DNA from 3 places in the Rummeliibacillus sp. SL167 genome. Region 3 is predicted to be linked to each of the others. Evidence: riboswitches for the same ligand, from Rfam matches in the RefSeq annotation. Region 3 holds a riboswitch; each other region holds the start of a gene.
The links. Region 3 has a riboswitch for cobalamin ahead of cobT (nicotinate-nucleotide--dimethylbenzimidazole phosphoribosyltransferase). Riboswitches for the same ligand answer to the same signal wherever they lie in the genome.

Region 1: another riboswitch for cobalamin. It lies ahead of FEZ13_RS04520 ((2Fe-2S) ferredoxin domain-containing protein); the one in region 3 lies ahead of cobT (nicotinate-nucleotide--dimethylbenzimidazole phosphoribosyltransferase).
Region 2: another riboswitch for cobalamin. It lies ahead of FEZ13_RS04320 (Ig-like domain-containing protein); the one in region 3 lies ahead of cobT (nicotinate-nucleotide--dimethylbenzimidazole phosphoribosyltransferase).

The regions. Positions count from the first base shown of each region.
Region 1 covers NZ_VCBM01000001.1:999,363-1,006,867, forward strand. Annotated here, with positions in the region: gene FEZ13_RS04495 (cobalt-precorrin-5B (C(1))-methyltransferase) at 1-45, opposite strand, end outside; gene FEZ13_RS04500 (precorrin-8X methylmutase) at 57-707, opposite strand; gene cobK (precorrin-6A reductase) at 709-1,485, opposite strand; gene FEZ13_RS04510 (sirohydrochlorin chelatase) at 1,482-2,399, opposite strand; gene cobJ (precorrin-3B C(17)-methyltransferase) at 2,419-4,086, opposite strand; partial or broken gene FEZ13_RS04520 ((2Fe-2S) ferredoxin domain-containing protein) at 4,144-4,299, opposite strand; cobalamin riboswitch at 4,426-4,614, opposite strand; cobalamin riboswitch at 4,929-5,114, shown strand; gene FEZ13_RS04525 (energy-coupling factor ABC transporter permease) at 5,299-6,060, shown strand; gene FEZ13_RS04530 (energy-coupling factor ABC transporter substrate-binding protein) at 6,057-6,365, shown strand; gene cbiQ (cobalt ECF transporter T component CbiQ) at 6,352-7,143, shown strand; gene FEZ13_RS04540 (energy-coupling factor ABC transporter ATP-binding protein) at 7,140-7,505, shown strand, end outside.
Region 2 covers NZ_VCBM01000001.1:957,671-965,175, reverse strand. Annotated here, with positions in the region: gene FEZ13_RS04335 (YhdT family protein) at 1-83, shown strand, start outside; gene panF (sodium/pantothenate symporter) at 83-1,531, shown strand; gene FEZ13_RS04325 (transcriptional regulator) at 2,054-2,212, shown strand; cobalamin riboswitch at 2,357-2,539, shown strand; gene FEZ13_RS04320 (Ig-like domain-containing protein) at 2,711-4,546, shown strand; gene FEZ13_RS04315 (DUF4430 domain-containing protein) at 4,631-5,545, shown strand; gene FEZ13_RS04310 (energy-coupling factor transporter transmembrane component T) at 5,567-6,448, shown strand; gene FEZ13_RS04305 (ABC transporter ATP-binding protein) at 6,421-7,505, shown strand, end outside.
Region 3 covers NZ_VCBM01000001.1:1,198,463-1,205,967, forward strand. Annotated here, with positions in the region: gene FEZ13_RS05415 (sulfate ABC transporter substrate-binding protein) at 1-676, opposite strand, end outside; gene cobT (nicotinate-nucleotide--dimethylbenzimidazole phosphoribosyltransferase) at 1,672-2,721, opposite strand; cobalamin riboswitch at 2,801-2,980, opposite strand; gene FEZ13_RS05425 (isochorismatase family protein) at 3,538-4,167, opposite strand; gene FEZ13_RS05430 (isochorismate synthase) at 4,315-5,499, opposite strand; gene FEZ13_RS05435 (2,3-dihydro-2,3-dihydroxybenzoate dehydrogenase) at 5,700-6,473, opposite strand; gene FEZ13_RS05440 (MFS transporter) at 6,524-6,850, opposite strand; gene FEZ13_RS05445 (4'-phosphopantetheinyl transferase family protein) at 6,847-7,505, opposite strand, start outside.

The sequences.
Region 1 (7,505 bases), 200 kb from region 3:
GCCATGACGCATTTGCGATGGATCTTTTTTATTTTTCTTTTGCATTTAGAATCGTTTTACACTTGATCAGCTAAAATGGAAATAGCATTTAAGGCAGCTACAGTAACTGTGCTACCACCTTTACGTCCAATATTCGTGATATATGGGACTTCTGTTACTTTAGCCAATTCTTCCTTGGATTCTGCGGCTGAAACGAAGCCAACAGGCATACCAATGATTAAATCTGGTTTTGCTTCGCCCTCTTGGATCAATCGAATAAGTTCTAATAATGCTGTTGGGGCATTCCCAATAGCGTAAATGCCTCCTTCATGCAATTTTGCGGCTTTTCGCATAGACATGATGGCACGAGTCACGCCAGCCTCTTTTGCCGCTTTTGCAACATCTGGATCAGAAATATAACAGTGAACGTCACCACCATATTTTTGGAATCGTTTATGCCCCGTTCCTACTTCGACCATTTGGACATCTGCAATAACGGGTTTGCCGGCACGAATGGCTTGAATACCTGCTTCAATAGCTTCAGGCCGAATAATGACACTTCTCCCTAAATCGAAATCTGCGGATGCATGAATAATACGGCGTACTACTTTCCATTCGTTTTCTGTAAAATCATGAGGACCATATTCTTCCGCAATCGTTGCAAAACTATGATCATAAATTTTATTAGGGTCAACAGTAACTGGTTTAAAATCTGATTTAGAATTCATGTTATTCCTCCTCGCTTTCTAATTTTGAAGATAGCTCTTGAATTATTCCTTCAAAATCAGAATGCATATTTTCATATTTTACTTTTGGTCTTGCTATCATGATTGTTTCAATGCCACACTCGAATGCGGCCTCCAATTTCTCATCAACAGAACCGACCTTGCCGCTTTCCTTTGTGATCATCAATGTGACATTGTATTGATAAATAAGTGCTACATTCAACTCTTTTGAAAAAGGTCCTTGCATAGCGATAATATCTTTTTGCGCTACCCCTAATGCCTGACATTTTTCCATATTATCAACTCTCGGCAGCATACGAGCAAGCACACGAGTATTTTCTAATCCTAATAAATATTTGGTGAAAATGCCGAGCGTTTTACTACCTGTCGTTAACATGATGACACCGCGTTTTTTGGCAGCAAGTGCTGCTGCCTCCTCATAGTCTTGAACGACAGTGACTAAAGGATGCGTGAAACTTTGACTTGCTCTTTCATAACGGATATAAGGAATTTTAGCTATTGAAGCTGCAGCTAAAGCGTTTTTGGAAGCCTCTTCAGCAAATGGGTGACTCGCATCAACAATTGCTTGTAAATGATGATCCTTGATAAATTGTGCCATTTGCTCCGCCGTTAAGCGTCCAACATTTGTGCTAATACCAGCCTCCCTTAAACTTTTGGCTGCTGTTTCTGTTACAACCGTTGCGATCACCTTCCAGCCGCTTTCTTCGATTTTGATGGCCAGTTCCCTTGCATCGCTTGTACCAGCTAACATGAAAATCATTTGTCAACACCTACTAAATAATCATGGTCGTGGTCAGTGTGATGATGGTCATGATCATGATGTTCGTGCTCGTGGTGATGACCATGGTCGTGATCATGATGATGCTCGACAAACTGAGCTGCATTCAAACGATACTGGCATGTATCACAATTCATCTTGACTTCACCTTGTAGCGATTCCGTGATGCGATCTTTCAGTACATTTTTTAAAGTTGGATGATAGCCAAAATAGTTAGCTAGCGTAATATCTATTTCTGGATAATTTACTGCATATGTTTGTCGCATATCTTTCATTCTTTCCATTAATATACCAGTGAATAGGAAATAAGGGAGCATAATGATTTTTTTCGCACCTAATTTCACACATCGTTCCATTCCCTCATCAACAGTTGGATAAGTGACCCCCATAAAAGCACATTCAACTGTCAATACATTAAGTTGTTCCCAAAGCATTCGAGAAATCTTATAGAAATCACTATTTGCATCTATATCACTTCCACCTCGTCCGATTAACAAAATGGCCGTATCGTCATTTTTTTCTTCAATCTGAAAACCCGTTTCCGTTAGGCGTTCTTTTAAGATCTCAAAAATACCTTCATGTACCCCAAGTGGTCTTGCGTAGATGATGTGAACATCTGGATATTTTTCTTTTCCTGCATCAATTGCAGCTGGAATATGAATCTTCGAATGTCCTGCTTGCAAAAGAATGATTGGCACTACATGAATTTCTGTTGCACCTTTTGAAACACAATGATCTATGCCTTGTGCGATATCGGGGGATGCGAATTCAAGGAAGCAGCTTTCAACAAGTAGATTTTTATCTAAAGTTGGTTTCAATTGTTCGACGAACTGTGTCACCTCTTCGTTTCCTGCTGCTAATCTACTTCCATGCCCTACAAATAGAATGGCTTTCATTTTTTTACCTCCATCATCATTAGTCACCACAAGGTGCTGGTTCAATCTTTATTTTTGGTGCTATATCTTGATAAATATATCCCTGAATATTTTTCACTCTTTTGAAATATTTAAATAATCGTTCATTTGGATGTGCATTTTCTTTATATTCTTTCATAATGTTTGAAATGACTTCTACGATTTTGTCTGGTTCAATGCCCTCTGCTACAGGCTGTCCGGGATGTGCAGTTCTTCCAACAGGTTTGGCCCCTAAAAATAAATCAAATTTCCCCTTTCGGTAAATAATGCCAATATCTTCATTGACCGCTTTATAACAAGCCATACCACAACCATTGAAGCCAATTGTCAACTCTTTTGGTAATTGCATACCACCCAATTTTTCTTGAATTTCTTCTGCGTAAGGAATCCCGCCCGTTTTTTCACCATCACAAAAATCACAAGCTTTTAATGTTAAAACATCTCCTACTGGTGATAGCAGGAAGCCTACATTTTGTAATTTGGATGTAATTTCATCGGGATTTGAAGTAGGTATTTTTAATAGAATTTGATGATTGGGTGTATATTCCATGGTGCCTTTTTCACCTACAACCATGGCTAAAGTCATCATTTGTTCGGGTGTAAACTTTTTATTGGCAACACCAGGACTTACAGCTAATTCAAATATTTCTTCAAAATCTTGATGGATGTATTGTGTAGTTGTAGTTTCAGGTTGTTTACCAGTCACGCGTTTTAAGGCTTCCAGAGCCATCTCATATGAATTTACTTTTGGATGCTCTGTCTTGATCGATTCAACCTTTGGGACTTTCTCAACAACAGCTACAGAAGATTGAATACGCTGAACACCTGTTTTTTGATCCATTGCCCATGGTTCAGCTTCCTCTTTTAAGCGTTGATGTGGTTTTAATGCTTGTTTATCCGCATGCAACGTGTATTTTCTTTGATAGCCACGTGGGGTAATCATTTTATTGTCATAAAGGAATGTGGAAGAGTTACCAATAATGACAGTCGTTAACATCCCGATATCATTTTCAAGCATTTCACTCAAGTTGGTAATCGTGATTTGCTGACGGTCACGATAAGCACTTTTCACTAATCCAACAGGTGTATCGGGTGATCGATATTGCAAGAGAATACGTTGAGCTTCAACAATTTGACGTGTTCTACGTCCACTACGTGGGTTGTAAAGTGCTATCACAAAATCCGCCATGGCGGCAGCTTCTATTCTTTTAGCAATTAAATTCCATGGTGTTAAATGATCACTTAAACTAATTGTGCAGGAATCGTGCATAATAGGTGCCCCTAATAGAGAGGCACATGAATTGATAGCAGAAATACCTGGAATGATTTCGATTGGAATCCCGTTTGCCTCGGTCCAACCTTTTTCGATTAACACCTCGTATACGAGTCCTGCCATACCATAGACTCCTGAATCACCACTTGAAATGACAGCTACTATTTTCCCGGTTTCTGCTTGTCGAACTGCTTCTTGAGCTCTTGAAACTTCCTCTGTCATCCCTGTGCTAATAATTGTTTTTTCATTCGTAATGAGATCTTGGATTAGTTCAACATAAGTTTTGTAACCAATGATAAAATCACTTTCTTGAAGTGCTTCTACTGCTCGCGTCGTAATATGTTTAAAATCACCAGGGCCAAAACCAACGACATATAGTTTACCTTGTTTTGCCATGTGAACTTCTCCCCTTTTTATTTATTTGTTTTTGTGAATCCCAATAGTGGCTGCAACTCGAGTTCTAGTTGTATGGATTTGTTCGTCCATCCCTAATTGTGTAATCTCATCTCGAATGGCGAGGGTGATTTCCTCTGCTCCTTTCTTCATACATGAACTTCCGTTACAAATGAATAAATGACTTTTCATTCCCGATAAATCCCAAGTTACCATATCCACTCTCCTTTTCATCCTATTTATCAATAGAAAAAGGAAAATAAAAAACCTTTATTCTTGGAATAAAGGTTTAAAAACTAGTTTGTTAGCTGGTACCATAGTTTTTACCTTTCCCTCCGAAAAGTATCGTACTTTTTAAAAGCAGGTTTCCTGGCTTACATTTCACTTTACTCTGATCTCTTCCCAGTCATTTGACCAGTGAGTTTTATCATTTCATCCATGTTTACAGTAGCGGGGGCTGCACCGGCTTTGAACCGTTTTCCCTATTATCCCTTGAAAATCTACAAGAGCACTTTTAAAAATAGTATGTAATTGTTCATTAGAAAAACAGGTGTATAGATCGATCAATTCAAAAAAACTTGTTGCATTATAATCAGCGAGTTTTCATCTCACCTGTTAGAAAAATTTTAAACTGTCATCATCATATACTATTTTGTCATGATTTAAAATATATTTTTTATCTTATAGACTGTTTTTCAATTTAAAAAATAGATTTCTTGTACAATATTTCTCTAAAATTTTAGTAATTAACTGTTATAAAACAAACTTTTATAATCATCAGAATTTCTTCTAATAAAAAGATAGAATTGGGCATATAATCGTGATACACTGGATTTGTAATATAACAATTCAATAAATTTTATGGTGCTGAATTTAGATATTTAGCTTAAAAGGGAAGTTTGTGCAAAACAAACGCGGTCCCGCCACTGTAAAGCCGAGTTATGCTTTTAAGATGCCACTGTCAATGATGGGAAGGTGAAAGTATAATGATGACGCTAAGCCAGGAGACCTGCCATGAAATGCGAATTAGTTTCAGCCTACGAGGATAGGTGTGAGAATAGACATGCTAAGCAATTAGTATTATTTTACTATTCATCAACACTTCTTCTATCCGTAAGAAGTGTTTTTTTATTGTCCTTATAGGGTGTGATGGAGGTGCAACAAAAGAAACTTTTAAATGTCACAATGGAATAAGTAATAGAGAGGATTGGTAAAATGAAAAATTTAAAAAAATATTTGAATTGGAAACTAGTTTATTTTCTTCTAGCCATTATGATTGTACCAAAACCAGCTTTTGCTATGCATATTATGGAAGGTTTTTTACCCGTTGAATGGGCTATTTTCTGGTGGGCAGTTTCCATTCCATTTTTAGTGATTGGATTCCGCTCCATCCGAAAAACAATTGTTGAAAATCCAGAAACCAAAATGATGTTAGGATTATCTGGAGCCTTTGCATTCGTATTATCAGCATTGAAAATTCCATCTGTTACAGGTAGTTGTTCTCATCCTACTGGTGTAGGCCTCGGTACTATATTATTTGGACCAATGGCTATGAGTGTGGTAGGTTTTATCGTTCTTTTATTCCAAGCATTATTGCTTGCACATGGTGGATTAACTACATTAGGTGCGAATACAGTTTCTATGGCGATTGTCGGTCCTCTTATTGCATACGGCGTATATAAAGGAGCTACTAAAATGGGATTATCTTTTTCATGGGCAGTATTTTTAGCCGCTGCACTTGGTGATTTGGGTACATATGTAGTGACATCTATCCAATTAGCACTTGCTTTCCCTTCTGATGTAGGCGGTTTCTTTGCTTCATTTACAAAATTTAGTGGCATTTTCGCTATTACACAAATTCCTTTAGCCATTAGTGAAGGGATTCTTACAGTTGTCATCATGAACTTCTTACAAAAATACAATTTAGCAGAGTTAAAAGCACTGAAAGTATTTAAAAAAGGAGCAGAACAACAATGAAAAAGAACTTATTGTTAATAGCATTAGTCATTATTTTGGCTGTTCTTCCTCTTTTCTTCCAAAAGGGTGCGGAATTTGGTGGTTCAGACGATCAAGCTGAAGCGGAAATAACGAAAATCGACTCTTCTTATCATCCATGGTTTTCTAACATTTGGGAACCGCCAAGTGGTGAGATTGAAAGTCTATTATTCTCCTTGCAGGCTGCTATAGGAGCAGGTTTTATCGGTTACTTTATCGGACTATCACGTGGTAAATCTAAAAAAGATGATAACAAAGAGGGCAAAGGAAAGCATGCTACTTATTGATCAATATGCTTATATCAATCATTTAGCAAAAACCCATCCCGTAGAAAAAATCGTTTTATCGCTCTTTCTTTTGATTTTTTCTTTGACAGTCAAGGATGCTTTGATTTCTCTTATTACTTTTTCGATGATGAGCGGACTCATTATTTTTGCAGCTAAAATACCTTGGACATATTATTTAAAATTACTTTGTATACCTGGATTGTTTTTATTGAGCAGCATGGTTGGAATACTATTCTCTTTTACTCAACATGCTGAATTGCTACACAGTTCGGTGTGGCAATTCTCATTTTTAAACAGCACTGTGTATATCACAACTCAAAGTATTCAAATGTGTATTCAATTATTTTTTTCGGTTTTAAGTAGTATTAGCTGCTTATATTTTTTAACGTTAACAACACCTGTCCATGATTTAATGCAAGTTTTAAAAAAATGCAGGGTACCACAACTAATGATTGAATTAACCGAGTTAACGTACCGATTCATTTTTGTATTTTTAGAAATTTCAGTTAGCGTTTTTCAGGCACAAAATTCAAGACTTGGCTATATTTCGATAAAAAGAGGCTTTCATTCTTTGGGAATGTTAATTTCCTCCCTATTCGTCCATGTTTTTCACCGTTCTAAGGAACTTTCAATAGCTATGGATTCTCGTGGCTATCATGAATCAGTGAATTTTCTTGAAGATTCTTATCATTATTCTAAAAGAAATTGGACTTTGATCAGTTTTGTCTTTGTACTCATCATTGGTGTTTACATTGAGTTTGGAGGAATCCTCGTTTGAATGATTTATACTTTGAAATTCAACATTTAACACATCGTTATGCCGATGGAACTGTAGCATTAAATGATCTATCTCTGACTATTTCCAAAGGTAAAAAGATCGCACTTCTTGGAAATAATGGTGCAGGAAAGTCTACACTATTTCAGCATTTAAATGGTATCCTTCAGCCGTCTTCTGGCAGTATTCTTTTTGAAAATCGCCCGATGAAATATGACCGAAAATCATTACTAGGATTACGTTCACGCGTGGGGATTGTATTCCAAGATCCTGATTCACAATTATTTGCTGGAAATGTACGTCAAGATATTTCATTTGGTCCATTAAATCTAGGTTGGTCTGAGGATAAAGTGAATGAAATGGTT
Region 2 (7,505 bases), 240 kb from region 3:
TGATTATATTGCTCATCATTGTCATCAAATTCTTCTTTAAAGACGTATCATTTGATACGGAAGAGGATGGTGATGAACGATGATACATTGGCAAGTAATCATCCCGCTAATTCTTTTTTTGGTGATTATCTTTTTAATTGGTATGTGGGCAAATAAACATGTCATGCAATCAGATTCATTTTTACAGGAATACTTCCTTGGCGGAAGACAAATGGGAGGATTCCTGCTGGCCATGACCATGATGGCTACATATGGCAGTGCATCTAGTTTTATCGGAGGTCCAGGAGTAGCTTATAATACTGGACTTGGTTGGGTTTTACTATCGATGGCTCAACTTCCAGCAGGATATTACGTATTAATGGTATTAGGAAAGAAATTTGCTATTATTGCTAGAAAGTATAAAGCTATTACATTAATCGATTTTCTACGTGAGCGTTATCAGAGCAACTTTGTTGTTATTGTTTCCGCATTAAGTATAATCATCTTCTTATTTTCTTCCATGGCTGCGCAATGGATCGGCGGTGCACGGTTAATCGAATCTTTGACCGGATTGCATTATACAACTGCACTTTTTATATTTGCTATAGTAGTCCTTGTGTATGTAATTGTCGGAGGATTTCGTGCTGTTGCACTAACCGATGCTGTACAAGGCTCTGTCATGTTTTTAGGAAGTGTTATTTTACTGATTGGGACCATTATTGCCGGCGGCGGAGTTTCCAATATTATGGCTGATCTTGTTGCAGAAAATCCTAAACTGGTATCGCCATTTGGAGCAGATGGTAGTTTAACACCTCTTTATGTATCAACGTTTTGGATTTTGATCGGTATTGGTGTGATTGGTCTACCGCAAATCGCAGTACGTGCCATGTCCTATAAGAATTCGGCAAGCATGCACTCGGCTATCATTATCGGAACGATTGCACTGGGCACCGTGATGTTTGGCATGCACTTAACAGGGGTATTCGCACGCCCCGTATTACCAGGTGTGGATATTGGCGATAAAGTCATGCCACTTTTAACGTTAAAAGTGCTGCCACCGTTTTTGGCAGGTGTTGTATTAGCGGCACCAATGGCGGCTATTATGTCTACCGTAAATGCGCTCTTAATACTTGTAAGCTCTACAATTGTTAAAGATATTTATCTAAACTTTATAAAGCCACAAGCTAATGATGACGAAATCAAGAAGCTAAGCTTTTTTGTCACTACTTTAATAGGTGTAGCTGTTATTATTGTTGCATTAAAACCGCCAGATCTATTAGTTTGGCTCAATCTTTTCTCATTTGGTGGTCTGGAATCCGTATTTGTTTGGCCTGTAGTATTAGGTCTATATTGGAAAAAAGGAAACAAATATGGAGCCGTTTCATCGATGCTTGTTGGCTTAATCAGTTATATTTTGATTTATGAAAAATGGAAAACAACTTTTTTAGGCATGCATACTGTCACAACTTCCATCATATTATCTCTTATTGCGTATGTAACCATTAGTTTAATGACTCATCATCGATTTAAGGATTTCAAACATATTATTTAATATGTAGATTAGAGGATATGGTTGATTAGACAGTATCCGAAAAAAAGGGGACCACTTTTACAATATTGGGCGTGTATGAACATAACTATGAAAAACGTCTTCATTCTGCCCAATTGGATGTAGTTCAACAGGATGTTCAAATAAAACAAATCTTAAAACTCAAACTTCTTGATAAAAATTGAAGTTTGGGTTTTACTCATATTTCAAAAATTTGATTTACACACATAGTAACAGCGCACCATTATGTACGAAATCTTTTGATTTATGAATTGAAAATGTTTTAGGGCAGCGGTCATAAATTAAAACTTTATACAGTTGTTTTCTTCATGCTTTTTCATATACAAAGGATAGGGCGGTCGCTTATGAAAATATACGTTTGTCTTGATGAAGGATCTTACTGCCTGTTGAATGCAGGATAAATATATATTATTAATTTTTCAGATAATTCTGTTGACAACCGCCTATTTCTGTTATATATTATTAACAGCAATAAAATTTGTTATATAACAGGAGGAGATATATATGGATATATATCGAGAAGGATATGAACGATATTGTAGTGCTTGTGAGGAGTATGGATTAGAATCGAAAGACTTTTACTTTTTTATCAATCATTTAACAGAAGAACAACTCAATGCTTACAAGGAGCATTCAAAAAGGAGCGAAGAACAAAATGTCTGATGTCGCCGCGGGTAACTTATAAAACCTCTACTAATCAAAATGTTGGTTGGTAGAGGTTTTATAACGTTTACAAAAAAATGGCGTTCAAGTAAAAAAAGCATTTACATGTTTTAGTGAATATGAAATACTATAAACAATAACAATTACATAGTCTTAGATAAAAGTGCCTAATGCGTATTAGGATAATAGGGAAATCAGTGAAAGTCTGATGCAGCCCCGCTACTGTAAATATGTTGAAAATCGTGTATGCCACTGGCTTTTAGCTGGGAAGGTGCGAATATTCATGTACATATAAGCCAGGAAACCTGCTTTTATCTGCGTTTCTGATCTTCGAGGGGGAGGTGTGGAACAATGAAATGACAAATAATGATTATTGACATTTCACGTCCAAGCACTCTTTACATTTTGATGTAAAGTTTTTTTATGGAGAAATTTAATTGCCTCTATCCTAACAAGACAGATCAATCTGTAATTATGCAAAAGAATGGAGGCTCTTATATGTATTCAAACAAATCTTTTAAAAAGTGGATCGCACCGATTTCACTAGCTAGTTTACTGGTAGCATCTCAATTACCTGCTACCATCACTGCTCATGCAGAGGAAAATACAACTGTCACAACGACTGTTGGCAAGGATGTTAGCTATCAAAATGCCCTTTCTTCTTCAAGCGCTTTTCTTTTAAGCATCACACCAAATCCAACATTCGCCGATTGTGATATTGTCACAGATTTGGCACGAGCTAATCTACCAATTGTCCCAAAAGATTATTATGAACAATACTATCAATCTCTTGTAAATGAATTAGATACGAAGCAAGGAGCTATTTCAGATTCACCATCAGCATATGCAAAACAAATTTTAGCGGTTACAGCCATCGGAAAAGATGCGGAAAATGTTGGCGGTTATAACCTTATTCAACTGATGGCAGATGCCTATTTAACAGCGCAAGAAAAAGATCTGCTCTACGATATGGATAACTATTATATGCTGTATGCATTGGATGCAAAATCATATCATTTACCAGCGGGCGAGAGGTATCAAGCATTAAGCCGTGAACAATTAGTTTCCAAGCTATTAGCTTCTCAATTTACAGATGAAGATGAAAATAATGGCGCATTTGGTTGGGATAAAGCATGGGGAGCAGATAAGGACGCTACATCTATGGCTGTGACGGCTTTAGCAAACTATTCTAATCAAGAATCCGTTCAACAGGCGATTGAAAAAGCCTATTCATATTTAGGCAATCAAATCAATGAACGTGCTGGATTTGTCGGTTACTACGGTGATGATAGCCCAGAAACAGTATCTCAGCTAATTATTAGTTTAACTGCCAATAAAGTGGATCCGAAAACAGACGTTCGATTTGTGAAAGAAAATGGAGCTTGGACGATTTCCAACTTGCTTACAACATATGATAGTATTACAGGTGGCTTCAAAAATGCGCCAAAGGCAAAGGAACCTAACGTTATCTCATCAGACCAAGCGAATCGCGCTCTACAAGCTTATGACCGTTTTGTAAACGGGAAAAATAGCTTTTATAATATGACAACAGATGCTAATGCTGACGAACTACAATATGATGTGAAGGCACCTGAAAAACCAACTGCTGCTACAGTTGCTGACAATGCAACGACTATCACAGGTAAAACAGAACCATATGCCACAATTACAGTAAAGAATGGTAGCAAAATCATTGGGACAGCTCAATCGAATTTCACAGGAAAATATTCTGTTAAAATCAAACAGCAAAAAGCAGGGACTCCCCTTCAAATCGTTGCGACAGACTTAGGAAAGAACAACAGTGGATCAATCACTGCCAAAGTAGTTGATAAAACGGCTCCAAAAATATCAAAAATCGGTCAAGTAAGTGATCGCACGACAAAAATTACAGGGACAGCTGAAGCGAAAGCAAAAGTCTATGTGATCAAAAATAATAAGGTAATCAAAACTGGGACTGCTTCTACAAAAGGCGCATTCTCATTGGCTATCCCAAAACAAAAGGCAGGAACAGTCCTAACAGTTTATGTCCAAGATTCAGCCAAAAATAAAAGTAAAATCGTCAAGATTAAAGTTGTAGACAAAACAGCGCCAAAAGCACCGAAAGTCCATAAAGTGACGAAAAAATCGACCAGAATTACAGGTACGGCAGAAGCAAAATCTAAAGTATATGTCGTGAAAAATAAAAAAATCATTAAATATGGCACAGTATCTTCAAAAGGTAAATTCTCATTGTCTATTAAAAAACAAAAAGTAGGTACCAAATTAACCATCTATGTCAAAGATGCTGCCAAAAATAAAAGTGCTAACAAGACGATTATTGTTAAATCGAAATAAAACAATTGAAAGTAAATAGAATCATAGGGTGTTAGAATTTACTTCTAACACCCTATTCCCATCTAGTTTAGGAGGTGTATTTTTTTGAAAAAGATACAATTTATTGTACTGTCTTTTATCATCGCAGTACTATGTCTTTCAGGTTGTAAGGTTCAAACTGTTGAACAACATGATCAAGAACAACAAGGAACAACCCTTGACCAAGGAAAAGTGAAGGTTGTAGAAGGCTCAGAAAAAAACAAAAATCCACAGGAGAAAACACAAAAGCAGCAACAAAAATCAGCTAGCTCAACTGAACAGAAAAAAGAAACAACAAGTGATTTTAAGAAGGAAACGACAAATTCAAAACAGCAAGATACAGCATTACAAACAGAAAAATCAACAGTTGAAAACAATGGTTCAAATCAAGAAAAAACGATATCATCTCCTAAAAAAGAATCTGCAGGCAAAGAGCAACAAACAAAACCAACAAAGGATAAGGTAGTTAAACAAGAAAAACAAGATAAAAATACTGTAACGAAAAAGAAATCAACGACAACACATAAAGAAAAAAATCCAGCAAAGCAAGCAACTGTTACTGAAAAGAAAAAATATGTCACCATATCCATTCGTGTTGACACACTTTTGAAAAAAGAAAATTATGAAAGATTAGAGCCAGCCTTACAAAGTGCAAAATATGTACCGAAAAATGGTGTGATACTTTCTACATCCACCTATGAAATTCAACATGAGGACGATTCAGCTTGGGACATTACTTTACGTGCCTTACAACAGCATCACATTCATTTTGAATATGAAGGTGCTGCTAAAAAATATGGAAGTATCTATGTAGAAGGCATCAATCATTTATACGAAAAAGACGCTGGAAAATTGTCTGGCTGGATGTATAGCGTCAATGGAAAAAATCCAGGTATTGGCTGTGGAAGTTATGAGGTTAAAGATGGCGACCATATCGTTTGGCAATATACGGTTGATAATGGCAGAGATATAGGTTTGTAATGGGTGAAGGAGGAAAAATTATTGAAAGCTTTTGCTAACTATCATCCAATTGTGATTTTTTTATATTTTGTTTTTGTGATAGGATTAACGATGTTTTATATGCATCCAATTTATTTAATCATTTCACTCGCAATGTCCATTCTTTTAAGTTTGCAAATCAATCAAAAATCATTTCTCCGCTCTTTAAAATGGATGGTTCCTTTGTTTGTCATTGCAGCCTTGATCAATCCTTTAATTAGTCATGATGGTGAAAAAATCATTCTATATATCGATGATAATCCTATTACGATTGAGGCCATTGTCTATGGATTTGCCATGTCAGTTATGATTTGTACCGTTATCTTTTGGTTTGGCTGTTATAATAAGCTAATGACTTCGGATAAATTTCTTTATTTATTTGGTAAAATTTCGCCAGCCTTTGCCTTAATCATTTCGTTAACGCTTCGGCTAGTCCCTCGATTCCAACAACAAATTGGCGCCATCACTCAAGCGCAAAGGGCAGTCGGTATGGATGTGACTTCTGGGAATTTATTGCATCGTATCAAATGTGGCATTCACATTCTATCTATTCTAATTACTTGGGCACTAGAAAACGCCATTGAAACAGCTGACTCCATGAAGGCTAGAGGATATGGTTTACCGAAACGCTCTACATTTTCATTATTTTCTTTTGAAAAAAGAGATGCCCTAACACTGACAATAATGTTCATACTGATAACAATCAATGTTATTGGAAGCTTTTTAGGATATACGGATTATTATTTTTACCCAACATTTAGTGATTTAGCGTTGCAGCCCATATCTTTACTATTATATACAACTTATACTTTACTATTGGCATTACCAATTATTATTGAGCTTTGGGAGGCATTCAAATGGCGTTCATTGATATCCAACAACTAACTTTTAGCTATCCACAGATGGAACAGCCCGTTTTACACCATATCGATCTATCAATAGAAGAAGGGGAATTTGTTGTGTTATGTGGAGTATCTGGTTGTGGGAAGAGTACTCTGGTAAAACATTTAAAGCGAGAAATTACTCCACATGGTGATGCTACTGGTAGTGTTCTTTATAATGGAACACTTCTAAACGAACTTTCAGATAAAATTGCTGCTTCAGAAATAGGTTTTGTTATGCAAAGTCCTGAAAATCAAATTGTGACTGATAAAGTTTGGCATGAGCTCGCTTTTGGTTTAGAAAACTTAGGATTTGACACAATGACCATTCGTCGGAGAGTGGCTGAAATGGCCAATTTTTTTGGCATCCAAACATGGTTTCGAAAAAACACGATGGAATTATCGGGCGGTCAAAAACAAATCTTGAATCTTGCTGCGATAATGGCGATGCAACCCAAATTGCTTATTTTAGATGAACCGACCTCTCAATTGGATCCGATTGCTGCAAGTGAATTTATCGCAACTTTACATAAGCTAAACAAGGAACTTGGCTTGACGATTCTTTTAGTAGAACATCGTTTAGAAGAAGTGTATCCCATAGCGGACAGAGTAGTTATCATGGATAAAGGAGCTATTATTTGCAATGGTACGCCTAAAGAAGTGGCAAAGGCTTTACAACACGTAGATCAGCATCATCCCATGTTAGGGGGCTTACCAACTCCACTTCGAATTCACCATGCATTAAAAAGCCAAACAAATGCACCATTAACCATTCGAGATGGTCGGCAATGGTTAACCAACAACTTTAAGGCACAGGAATGGCAATCGAAAAAAATATATGATAGATCTTTTGAAAAGAAAACGGTTTTAAGTGTTAAAAACGCTTGGTTCCGTTATGAAAAAGATGGTTTAGATGTTTTAAGAGGTTTTTCAATCGACGTGAATCAGGGAGAAGTCATTAGTATTCTTGGTGGCAATGGTACAGGAAAAACAACGGCTTTAGGTGTAATGTCTGGTATTCTGAAGGCCTATCGAGGGAAGATAATGATTGATGGAAAACC
Region 3 (7,505 bases):
ATGCGATTAGCACATCACCAATACCCTTTTCAACAAAAGTAGTTGTAGCCCCACGAGCACCAGAGTCTAGAACTTCTACATTTTTATAAAGGTCTTTTACAAATTGTTTTGCTTTTTCTTCGTCATTGTTATTTTTTTGAAGTGCATAGCCCCAAGCTGCTAAGTAATTCCAACGAGCTCCTCCAGATGTTTTAGGATTTGGTGTGATAACAGAAACGCCCTTCTTCGTAAGATCATCCCAATCTTTGATACCTTTCGGATTACCTTTCCTTACTAAGAAAACAATCGTTGAAGTGTAAGGTGCTGAATTATCATCGAAACGATTAATCCAATCTTTGTTTAACAGCTTCTGATCAGCAATCGCATCAATATCATAAGCTAATGCCAGTGTAACCACATCTGCTTCTAACCCATCGATAACAGAGCGCGCTTGGCTTCCTGAACCCCCATGAGATTGTTTAATCGTAACTTTCTGACCTGTTTCCTCTTTCCAATGTTTTGCAAATTCTTTGTTGTATTCTTGATACAATTCTCGTGTTGGATCATAAGATACATTCAAAAGTTCAACGGATTTCTTTGCACCTGATCCTTCTGAATCTCCTTTACCGCACCCTGATAATAGTAAAAAAGTGGATAATACCACCGCTGCACTAGTAAATAATTTTCTCTTTTTCATTCGTAATTCCCCCCATATAAACTTTTTCTGAACGAATTAAATATTTGCCGCTAACTAAAAGCAATTCTAAAGTATGTAAAAATGCCTTTAGTTTCTCTAATCAGCATTTAATATTATAATTCCAATTAGTTAAATAGGTATTTAGAAACAAAAAAAGACTCCACATCAAAAGAAATATAGAAAAATATTTCTATTAACGTAAGAGCCTCTAGTCTTCTAGTGAGCTTTACAATCATTTAATTCCTACTAACATAGTAACGATAGTATATTTTTTTATAATGAAATTGTCAATACCTTTTTGGAATTTTCAGTTGAATCATCCGTTTTTTAATGTATTCTAACATGAAAAAGAAAAAAGATTTAAACTTCTAGCTGAATCAATTTCATTAATCATTTTCTTCTTAAAAAATACGAACATTAAGAATAACTAATTTTGATAGTTGTGGAGCGGAAGACGGCGACTCCTCGATTAGGCTTGCGCATTTCCTTCGTGCGGTGTGAGTTCAAGGAGGCTTATTCAAAGTCCTACGGGAAAAGCTTGAGCTGAAAGCCCCGCAGGAACAATTTAAGGGACAAAGCCTAAGTTCGCCACGTCCTGTGGCAACGGCTTCGGGGTCAACATCGTGTCGACCCGAGGAGATTGAAGCCAAGCCCGTGGAAAGCGCCGTCTGGAGCGGAACAAAAATTTCTGAATATTAATTTTCATGTTGATTTGAAATGTTCGTGTTTTTTATCTGAATTTTACATTATGAAATTGATTCAGCTATATGAAGGAATAATTCCTATTTTCCGTTAATGAGCATTTAGAATTATTTTTATCATATGTGTTGATTATCCAATTAATAGGGATTAAAATCGCATTCATCTTGACTCTTATTGAAGTGGTGTCTTCTGTACTTGTCGCTACGCTTTCATTACAAAAAGGATTTGCTAAATTAAGATAAATAACCCATCCTTAGAACTCTATTTTAAGATGGGTTATGTTTGTTAGTAGGTTAAATACTCATCCCTACGTCTTCAAAGGTTGGCATATTTTTCATCATGCTACATGCAGCTTCGATAATTGGAAAAGCTAAGGCAGCTCCAGAGCCTTCTCCTAAACACATGTTCATCTTTAGCATAGGTTCCTTACCAAGAAGTTCGCTCGCCTTTTTCCCACCTGGCTCGTCCGTTGCATGTGAAGTAATGAGGTAATCCTTTACTTTTGGCTCGATAGTCGTTGCGATTAAGGCAGAGGCTGTTGAAATCAGTCCGTCTACTACCACTGGAACTCGATTCGCTGCAGCTGCCAGCATAACGCCAGCCATGCCTCCGATTTCCAAGCCACCAACCTTTGCTAATACGTCAATGCCATCAGCTGAATTGGGTTGATTGATAGTAATAGCATTGCGAATGACTTCTATCTTATGAGCTAATCCACCTTTGCCCAGTCCAGCACCTCTCCCTGTTATTTCTTTCGGGTCACAATTGGCTAAAACAGATAATATGGCCGTACTTGGAGTTGTATTGCTAATACCCATTTCACCCGTACCTAATAGATTAGCACCTTGTTGTATTTCTTTTGTCGCAATCTCAATGCCGACCTCTAGCGCTTTAATAGCCTCTTCTCTTGTCATAGCAGGTCCTTTAGCCATATTGTCCGTTCCTTTTTTTATTTTCCGAATAATAACTCCAGCATCACTTGGGATATCTTCTTTGATTCCAATATCTACTGCTACAATTTTAGCTCCAGAAACTTTGGCGATTGTCCCTACACCTGTAATTCCTTTGGCGATATTTAATGTTTGTTCAATCGTTACTTCTTGCGGATTACTTGTAACCCCTTCCTCATATACACCATGATCTGCAGCCATTACAATCATTACTTTTTGATCGACTGCAGGAAAAAGTTCTTTCGTAATTCCTGATAATTGAACAGCGATATCTTCTAATTTTCCTAAACTTTTTGGGGGTTTGATAAGGCTGTCCACTCTTTCTCTAGCTTTTACCAACATTTCTTGATCCAAGTCTTCTACTTTTTCAATCGTTTGTTGTAATAAATTCACTTTTCATCTCTCCCGAATAAAATTAAAAGCCTGCAGCTTATTTGCATCGCAAATAAACCGCAGACTTTTCCATCATCTGTGTCATTCAAGTAATAAGGCAGGTCTCCTGGCTTGGGGTCATCATTTGAACAAACCTTCCCAGAACAATGTCCAGTGGTATTTTCGAACAAACTTCCCTATACAGTGGCGGGTCCGCTGAAGCTTTTCACTTCATTCCCTATTCTCCTTAATTAAAGGCACCTTACACTTTTATGAATTTTCTATCATTATGATACTAGGAAATTGAATGGAAAGCAATATGTAAAGGATGACTACTCACATTTCAAATAATTCATTCAGGCACGTTTGTTATCCAATTTTATCCATAAAGTATTTATTCGCCCCTTGAAACAATTTATTTGCTCTCTCAGAGATTTTATTCGCTCTCTCAAAAGATTTATTCGCTCTTTCAAAGACTTTATTCGCTCCTTCCGCAGGACATTGGATTGTTTTTTTATCGAATATGTGCTACACAAAAGGAACAAGCAAGCCGCAGCGAAGATCTATATAAATGGTCCGAAAAATACAGGTTTTCTCAAAAATTATGCCACGGACAGCCTAATTTTTGTAAAATCAACACGCGTGATAAAATATATATTTTTAAGGATTATGTCAAATATATCTCCTGATTTCGGAAGAACTCATTTAATTGATAGGGATTCAATGAGTTAAATTCTGCGAAAAAACAGAGCACAGAATACTGACTGAACAGTATTTCGTGCTCTTTGCATGTTAGGTACTCTTTTAAAAAATTTCTCGAACAAGCACTTAATCTACTTAAAGTTGGCTGATTAACTGATTCGTATCTGTAATCGTTGAACATCTTTTAGCAGCATAACGTATCGCCATCTGATGATCTTCTACAGAAAAATCCGCAACTGCATCCTTTACAAAGAATGGTTTAATATCATACATAAAAGCATCTGCTGCTGTTAATAAGCAGCCAATATGTGCATATACACCACAAATGATCAGCTGATCTCGATTCCATGTTTTCATTAACTGCTGCAACTCACTTTTCTTAAAAGCGCTATAACGCCATTTGGTCAACATTATATCATTCTCGCTTGGAGAAAGTTGGGGAATAATGGATGTTTGCTCTTCCTTCTCTTCAAGACCTGTCCCCCAAAAATCTGTTAAAAGCGCACGATCTTCCGCCTTTTGATTACCAGGTTGGGCGGTGTAAATAATAGGTATTTTAAGTGACTCGCATTTTTGTTTTATTTTTTGAATATTAGCGATCAATCTAGGAATAGGTGATTGCTGCTGATTATAAAAGTCTAAAAAATATTGTTGCATATCATGTATTAATAATACGGCCTTATCAGATTGCGGTTCCCATTGAACAGTATTATCAACTTCTAAATTTATCGGCATTTCATAAGACTTAATTTTTGGTATTGACATATAAACACTCCTCAAGATAGATAGGTTCAAAATAGTTTATAAAGATTAATATTTCCTCTTGTCCATTTAATTTACATTTAAAATGATAAATATGGATTCTCAATTTGATCCATGAATTATAGATGGTCCATTATTCCCGCTACGGATCTAGTTATTTTCTCCTGTAATGCCTATTGCATGAAGCATTGTTTGAAATTTCGCACCTGTTTCAGCGCGCTCCTCTTGTGGTACAGAAGATTCTACAATACCGGCTCCCGCATAAATAGTAATTTGGTTTTCTTTCACTTGGGCACAACGAATCGTCACGATCCATTCCCCATCACCATTCGCCTCCATATAGCCCACAATACCGGCGAAGAATTTTCGGTCAAATGGCTCTATTTCATGAATAAGCTGAAAGGCCTCTTCTCTCGGTTCTCCACAAACGGCTGGTGTCGGGTGGAGAGCACTAGCGATCGTAAGCGAAGTCGTTTGTGGATCTTTCAGCTCTCCAGAGATTGTTGTCGATAGATGAATCATGGAATCTGTATATAAAATCGATGGTTGATCCGGTGCTTGAATCGTTTTAAAGAATGGATTTAATTCACGGCAAACCATATCAACCACTACTTTATGTTCATGTAAATCTTTTTCTGAATTTAATAGACTGGCAGCAAGTCTTGCGTCTTCATCTTTGTCATGCGTTCTTTTTCTTGAGCCTGCGAGAGGATTAGCGATAATCGTATTGCCTTTCTTTCGAATCAGTAATTCTGGACTCGCTCCGACCAATGTATTGATTTCTTTCTCACCTGTATTAATGGCAAAGGTGTAGCCACTTGTATTTGTTTTTGCTAAAGATTCAATAAGTGGTGGCAGATCGACTCTGTCACTCGTAGAAATTTGTAAAGTCCTTGCTAACACTACTTTTTCAAGCTTTGTTTCACGAATGCGATGGATGGATTGTTGTACCATTTCTTCATACGTTTTGGCTGAAGGAACTTGCTTGATTTTTTTGACATCCAAAATATAGGGTAAATCCAATAGATCTTCAGAAATATTTTCTCTTTCTAGTACTAGAGTTTCTTGAGGAACTATTAAAACAGGGCGTTTTGTTGTATCAAATGGAATAGCACCGATCACCAAAGGATTCTTCTCTCCATTTTCATGATACTTGTTCAAAGCTTTTTGAATGATCGCATCCAATTTTTCAAATGAACAAGGTTCATCAATTATCATTTTTTCTTTATATCCTTTTCCTAAAATCGTTTTGATCGGTGTTTTTAAGAAACTATCACCATCTTGATAATTAGCAATTACTTCTGATAATTTTTTCTTTTCTTTTAATTTTTTCATTTGCTTCCTCCTCGTCAATGTCAACCGTTTGATTCATTTTAGGCATGTGATTGAATGTTGTTTTCTAACACGCGTGTTGATCAACCAATTCTATCCATTAAATAGGATAGGTACCATCAACTGATTCGCGCCATGATTGCTCACTTTTCCCGCAGGAATTTGAATGTTCTCTAATTCTTATCATTTATGACTATTGAAAGCTAAGCGTAAGAGCCGAGTGTAGCACCACCATCTACAACAATATTGCTCATAGTAATGTGATTTGAATACTCAGATATCAAAAACAAGATGACCCCAACAATATCAGATGGTTTAGCTATTTTCTTCAAAGGAATACCTACTTTATAATTTTCAAGGTTGCCTTCAATCACTTTTTGTTCACTTGACTCATCTGTCCAAAGTGACGTTTGCATATCCGTATAGGTTGATCCTGGAGAAACCACATTGCAGCGAATATTATATGGCGCCAATTCTAATCCTAGACTCTTCATATACATGATTGCTGCCGCCTTAGATGCGCCATATGCACCGATTCCAAGGCGTGGGACTGATGCAGCATTTGATCCAACTGTCACAATCACTCCTTCATGGCGCTCCTTCATATAACGACTTACTGCCTGTGTAACATGAAATACACCCTTCACATTGATATCAAAAAGATCATCCCACTCTTCTTCACCAAAATCACAAAGTGTCCCTTCATGAAGAATACCTGCCACATGGATTAAAGTATGAATAGCTCCTATTTCTTCTTCCACTTGCTGAATGACCGTTTGCACTTTTTGGCGATTGCGTATATCGACAGAATACGCATGAATCTTTTTACCCTTTTCAAGCATTTTCGCTGTACGTTTTTCCAACTCAGATTTGTTGTAGTCAAAGACAACTACATCATCAAAAAAGTTGGAAACTTGCTCTACAACTTCCCCGCCAATTCCTTTTGCTCCACCTACAACTAACACGACTTTTCCCACAATCAACACCCATTTCTATCTATGATTTAAAGCATATAAAGAATTATTCTTTATTTTGAAATTGACATTTTTACTGATACCGATGCATACTCAATGGTAATACATGCTACAATAATATTTTTACGCCCTATTTTATCCGCTACGATACCGCAGATGAGAGAACCTATTAAACTTCCAATAAGGGTTAGACTTCCCACAAATCCTAAAATTGTCGTGGAAACTCCCCACTCCAGATGTAATGACGGAATAATCGCACCGAGTAAGGCTAGATCGTAACCATCAAATAAAATAAGTACGATACACCACGCTAATACGGTCAAATGTACTTTGCTAAATCGGCTGTTATCGATTATTTCTGATATATTGACTTTCTTCACTCATTACCCTCCAAAAAGGCTTTCAGATTTTGAATGGATATGCCTTTTCCTTTTTTATTTTCATATTGGTCCTTCATACAAATGGATACTGTATATGTCTCACTGAAATATTGAGAAATATGCCAAGGTGTGAGGAGATGTGATTTTTTTACTGCACCATTTGAAAGGACTCGGATATCTTTCACAGGATAGGTCAATCCGATGCCAAGGGCCTTTGCATAACTTTCTTTCGCTGTCCAAAATTTATAAAATGTAGCAATTGGATGATTACTTCTGCCAATTTCTTGGTATTCCCATTCATTTAAAACAGAGTGGAAATTTAAAACGTTGATTTCTTTATGCTTTTCAATATCAATCCCAATGGGCTTTTTTGAAAAAGCGGCAACTACATAATCTCCTGAATGTGCGACATTAAAATGAGCATCTTCTTGGTTCAGACATATAGGTTTTCCGTAGTCATTTTTTGCAAAGAGCAATTCATCATTTGTACATTGTAATTGTTGGACTAATTCTGCACGCACAAGTAAGGCTGCTAGTAAAGAACGTTTTGCATCGTCAATATATTTGTATCGCTTTAAACGTTGTCGTCTTTCCTTGGATACAAATTTGGTAAAAGATTCATACTGATTATCTGTCAGCTCGTTGATATTGATAT